DNA from 2 places in the Thalassotalea sp. LPB0316 genome. Region 2 is predicted to be linked to the other one. Evidence: predicted binding sites of a transcription regulator. Region 2 holds the regulator's gene; the other holds the start of a gene.
The links. The regulator sigma-54, encoded in region 2, starts transcription at its own class of promoters, with help from an activator protein. The targets are predictions, from matches to a motif close to GTTGGCACGNNNNTNGNNT.
Positions count from the first base shown of each region.

Region 1: the regulator sigma-54 is predicted to act here: its motif matches at 1,644-1,662, upstream of LP316_RS04185 (THxN family PEP-CTERM protein).

Region 1 is NZ_CP062946.1:943,872-946,999, forward strand. Features, by position in the region: gene LP316_RS04180 (right-handed parallel beta-helix repeat-containing protein) at 1-467, opposite strand, end outside; gene LP316_RS04185 (THxN family PEP-CTERM protein) at 583-1,596, opposite strand; gene xrt (exosortase) at 1,748-3,085, opposite strand; gene prsT (XrtA/PEP-CTERM system TPR-repeat protein PrsT) at 3,092-3,128, opposite strand, start outside.
Region 2 is NZ_CP062946.1:1,435,793-1,438,920, reverse strand. Features, by position in the region: gene lptB (LPS export ABC transporter ATP-binding protein) at 1-648, shown strand, start outside; gene LP316_RS06280 (RNA polymerase factor sigma-54) at 710-2,212, shown strand; gene hpf (ribosome hibernation promoting factor) at 2,236-2,523, shown strand; gene ptsN (PTS IIA-like nitrogen regulatory protein PtsN) at 2,529-2,981, shown strand; gene rapZ (RNase adapter RapZ) at 2,988-3,128, shown strand, end outside.

The sequences.
Region 1 (3,128 bases), 490 kb from region 2:
AATTGGTCGGTAAAAGAATTGCCGATTAATGCATCCCTAAATTCGATTCCTTCAATAATAATATTTTGAGGTTTTTCTCCCCACTTCATTTGACTGGAGCGCTTAATAAATATTAGTGCATTAGCTTCATCCCATTTAGCATTAAAAAAGCCGTTTAATGATTTTGGCGTTGTAGCATTTTGACCTGAGATCACAGGAAATTTACCGTTGCGACCACGCACACCTTTAATGGTTAGGGGTTGATCTTCGCTAGCCATAGTATGCAAGCCAATTTTGGTTCGATAAGGAATATCTCGACCAAAGATCAACACAGTATCTCCGCCTTTTAGGGATAACCAGTCGATTTCATCTAGCTCTTTAAACTGTTGATTTGGACCAACATTATAGGTTGTAGCATATAGAGGGTTGGCAAAAACAATATGACAAAAGACACATAAAGTTATGATGTTGAGAATTTTTGAAAACATGGTGAGCTCTTAGCTTTACGGGCAAGTGACTAACTTTATATATTGCATCTTAGTTTTGTTTACAAAAAAAAACCAGATGATTTACATCTGGTTTTTATTGCTAAAGTAGTAGGGATTACTTGATGCGTCTACGACGACCAGCAAAACCTGTAGCTACTAAACCTAAGCCGAATAATGCAATTGCTGCAGGCTCTGGAACAGTGCTTACTTTGAATTGAGCTAATAGTGTGTTGGTTTCTTGCTCTTTAGTAACAAAACCAAAACAGTCAGCTGAATCTTCACACTCATAGCCGTCAGGTAATGTTGATAAACCTGATAAGCGAGTTGTAACGTAGTACACTGTGTCACCCCAACCCGTTAAAGGAAGGCCTTGGTCATCTGTTAAGATGAATGGAACAGTGAATTGGATGAAGTCTGCACCAACAACAGGCTCAAATGGTAAATCAGATAAACCAGTGATCTCGAAGATGTCACCACAACCGTTGATATTGTCACCGCTGTAGTTAGCTTCGCCATTTGGACAGTTGCCATCTTGGTCTACTTGCTTGTTCGGTGTTTCATAGAAATTAATACCAAACTGTAATTGTGGTGCAAAGTATGGAGCAAATGCATCAGGGTCACCTGCATCACCAGGCTCAGCAATCCAAGCTGTTGGCGTAAGTGTTAAACCATCTAACAATGTTGCTTCTTTTAATGAGTCACCAGTGATAACCCAGTTTTCGTGCATTACAGACGTACCGTCTGCCCAGCTCCAGTCGTTAGTGCTGATTGAACCTGTAATAGGGCTATCAATATCTAAACTACTTTTAGGGTCACCGCTGTTAGCGCCAGCCGCTGGAATACCCCATGTAAGTGATGTGTTTAACGAATTGTCAGTGCCGTCAACAGCGAAGTCACCATTTGTGTCTAAGATGTTGTTAGCATTTACTGAAAGTAAATCATTAGCACCTGTAGACGAGTTACCTGAAGCTGTTACGTCATCAGCAGTAGTTGCTGTGTTTGTTGAACCGGTCCAAGTCGCAAAACCGGCTTGGTTGTCGTATGACCACTCGGTAACTATGCCAGCATTAGCAGATGTTGCTAAAACTGCAGTTAGTACACCAGCGCATACTTTTAATTTAGTTTTCATAATCTTTCCTTGGTCGACAGTATTTTTTAAGAATATCGCTTACAAGAAAGCATCAAGTGTGCCAATGTTTATTTTTTCTTTATAAACAGTGGTTTATGTTGTTGCTCGATTCTTGGCTTTGATGAGGTGTAAAAAAAACGGACATGAGGTATCAAGGCATACAACCTAGGCTTTTACACTGCGTTACTTGCCATTGCAACTTAGTTCCTGAACGGTTAACAAGCGCATTTTTTAGTCGCTCTAACTTTAACTTATGGATTGGCGTGGATTTATCGTGATGACTAGACACTTGTAGGTTTATTTTAGTTAAGTTTTTACCGTTATTAATATGGTATGTCTTGGTAGCACCTACTTGTTCTTCATGTATTACAGAATAACCAGTAGGTGTTAGTTCATTAGCAAAATAATCGACTTTGCTATCTAAATTGTTAGGTTTAAAGTAATAATCAATAGCGATGTAGTCATTTGTCGTCTGACATATTTTGTACGTATTTTCTAAGGTTGGTAAGGGTAATGTTGCCAGGGGCTCAGATTCTTCACAGGTGATGGCGTTATAGTACGACTGATAACTTACTTGCTTTAAATAATAAAAAGTTACTATTGCGATACAAAATATCGCGATATTAACTTTAGCTAGCGAAAGGCTGCTTTGGATTGGCGCGATTTTTTTTGGGGCACTCAATGAGCTAGTGATTTTGTGACCATAATAGAAAAGACCCATCATGTACGGTATGTATAAATACCAACCGAAATTGTTGTGGTCCTTCATTAACGGACTTTCCATATTGGTTTCGTGACCGATAATGATAAGGAGTGCGATCCTGATCCAATTGGTTAGCAGTGCACCTAATATAGCGAAAGCAAAAAACTTAATTGCTGATTGAGTATCTCGTAAATAGAGATAAATATAAAGACAAGAAATGGCTAATGAGACCAACAAGTACCGAAGACCAGAGCACCCGCCAGCAATTTCGAAAACGCCCGCAGGTATGGTAATAAAATTACCATCGACATAGACGGGGATGTTGGTAAACGACATTAATTTAGTCACCGCGACAACAGATAATTGCTGTAATGGTGTCACTAAAACTCCCCAAATAGGCAGTAAAAAAATTAGAAAAGCAGCTGGGAAAAGTGATTTTATTGATGGTTTAAAGAATAGGTTAATACTCGAGAGTAACAATATTAGTGTAGCGAGGCGTGCTATATTGGTTAACTGCGCTAGTGTTGCTATATGGGTAGCGTAAGCTGCTAATATGAATATCGCGATAGCTATCGTCGAGATTTCACTTCTTAACGTCAATGCACCTTCTTTGATATTTTCCCAATATAAGTATCCAGTGATCAAAACCACCAAATAAGCGTGAGAGTATGTACCATCATCGAAGCTGTGAAGCCATATGTTCTCTACCACATTTACATGTGATAGAAGAACACCCAAAAATACGAGTACTAGTGAAATCGTACTCGCTGAAAATGCTTTTAACATAACGCCTTAGTTTGCACTCATAAGTTTTAGGATTGACTCTCTA
Region 2 (3,128 bases):
GAAACAGGGCAAATCGTTGGCCTACTCGGCCCAAATGGTGCAGGTAAAACAACGTCATTTTATATGATTGTCGGCTTAGTCGTTAACGACAAAGGCACAATCGAGTTAAATGGTGAAGATTTAACGTTAGCACCAATGCACGAGCGCGCCCGTAAAGGTTTAGGCTACTTGCCGCAAGAAGCCTCTATTTTTAGAAAGTTGTCCGTGCACGACAACATCATGGCTATTTTACAAACACGTAAAGACTTGTCAGAGGTCGAACGTATTGAAAAACTTGAATTATTACTTGAAGAATTCAATATAGGCCATATAAAAGATAATACAGGGATGAGTTTATCTGGTGGTGAACGTCGACGTGTCGAGATTGCTCGCGCTTTGGCTGCTGATCCTCAGTTTATTTTACTCGATGAACCCTTTGCTGGCGTTGACCCAATTTCGGTTGGCGATATTAAAAAGATCATTTTGCACTTAAAACAGCGCGGTATTGGCATCTTAATTACCGACCACAACGTTAGGGAAACCCTTGATGTCTGTGAAAAAGCTTATATTGTCAGCCATGGTGAATTAATCGCCGAAGGTGACGCGGATCAAATTCTTGCTAATCAACAAGTCAGAGATGTGTACCTAGGTGAACAATTCACGCTATAGTTAAGATAAAGAAGTGACAATCACTTCGCGTTTGTAAATAGATAGGAATAATAAAAGCTACATGCGTCCATCATTACAACTCCGTATCGGACAACAGCTAACAATGACCCCACAGTTGCAGCAAGCAATCAGGTTGCTACAACTGTCGACATTGGATTTACAACAAGAAATTCAAGAAGCACTGGAAAGCAACCCATTATTGGAAGTTGACGAAAACGCAACCCAAACCAATGAAGAAAGCCAACCAGACAAGCTTGAAGAAGCGTTTATGGGTGAAAACCAAACGGCCTCGTCAAATGAAGGCAGTGAAGATCCTCTGCCTAGTTCCGATGAAGTAAATGCCAGTGATGGGTTGGAAAAAACCGATATTCCCGAAGAGTTATCTATGGATACTACGTGGGACGATAACTATAGTGCGAGTTTATCTGGCTCTAGCGCCGGCCCGCTGTCAGAAGACTACACCTATCAAGGTGAAACGACTGAATCTATTCAAGATCACCTACGCTGGCAAATGGAGTTAACACCGTTTACCGAAACAGATAAAGCCATTGCCACCGCTATTATCGATGCTATTGACGATGCTGGCTATTTAACTGTATCTACCGAAGATATTTTAGAAAGCTTAGGCGATGACGAGGTTGAGCTCGACGAAGTTGAAGCCGTACTCAAACGCATCAATATGTTTGATCCTGTTGGCGTTGGTGCGCGCTCAATTGCCGAGTGTTTATTAATTCAACTCAATCAATTTGACAAACAAACACCTTGGCTAGCAGAAACCAAACAAATTATCTCAGACCACATTGATTTGTTAGGTAACAGAGACTATCGTCAATTAATGCGCAAAACGAAATTGAAAGAAGATCAATTACGCGAAGTGATGAGGTTAATCCAAAGTCTTGATCCGCGCCCAGGCGACAGCGTGATAAAGTCGGAAGAGCAGTACATTATTCCTGACGTATCAGTAGAGAAAAAGAACGGCCGTTGGGTCGTAGAGCTCAATCCAGACACGGCGCCAAAACTGTCGATTAACCAGCAATATGCTGCAATGTCACGGTCAATGAAGTCGTCAGAAGATAGCCAATTTATTCGCTCAAACTTGCAAGAAGCGAAATGGTTTATTAAAAGCTTGGAAAGTCGCAACGATACCTTATTAAAAGTATCGAATTGTATCGTCCAGCGCCAACAAGCGTTTTTTGAGTACGGCCCAGAGGCTATGAAACCTATGGTGCTAAACGATATTGCGGAAGCTGTTGATATGCACGAGTCAACAATATCTCGTGTGACAACACAAAAATATATGCATACACCAAGAGGTATTTTTGAGTTGAAATATTTCTTCTCAAGTCATGTAAGCACCGAAAATGGGGGCGAATGCTCATCGACCGCAATCCGAGCATTAATTAAGAAATTAGTATCTGCTGAGCTACCATCTAAGCCATTAAGCGATAGCAAAATGGCCGACTTGTTAGCTGAGCAAGGTATTAATGTTGCACGACGGACGATAGCTAAATACCGAGAGTCTTTATCTATTCCACCGTCAAATCAAAGAAAAAGTTTATTGTAAACTTAGAAAAAAGGAAAAAGCTTATGCAAATTAATCTTTCTGGTCATCATGTAGAAGTTACCGACTCAATGCGCGAATACGTCAACTCAAAGTTTGCAAAGCTAGAACGACATTTCGATCACATCAACAATGTGCACGTTGTTCTAAATGTAGAGAAATTACAGCAAATCGCGGAAGCGACGCTGCACTTAAATGGCGGTGAGATCCATGCGTCATCAGACGACAAAGATATGTATGCTGCTATCGACTCGCTCGTCGATAAGCTTGACCGTCAAGTCATTAAACACAAAGAAAAGTTGAAAAAACATTAACTAAAATGAAGTTGCAAGACATTTTAACGCTGGACTGCACAATTTGTGCAGCGCCAGCAAGCAGTAAAAAACGCCTTTTTGATACTATTTGCGATGCTGCTGCACGTAAACTCCCTGAGACAAGCCAACACGATTTACTTCAAAGTCTTACCCAGCGCGAGCAAATGGGAAGTACAGGCATTGGCAACGGTATCGCCATTCCGCACGGCCGCTTAATCAACGGCAAGCATGCGGTGGCAGTGTTAATAACCACTGAACAGCCAATCGCTTTCGATGCGATAGATAATCAACCCGTTGACATTTTTATTGCCCTTTTCGTGCCTGAAGCTAGCTGCCAAGAGCACCTTGCAACCTTACAAAACATTGCCCAACTATTTAGCGACAAGAAGGTCGTTAAAAATATTAGAAAGTGTCAAGATAACCACCAGTTATTTGAAATTATTCAAGAAGCCTCATAGGAAAATATGAAATTACTCATTGTTAGTGGCCGATCAGGGTCAGGGAAGTCGGTTGCTTTAAGAGTACTTGAAGATTTAGGTTACTATTGCGTAGACAACATTCCGCTAAACTTGTTACCCGCGTTAACCCATACCGTAATCAACGAC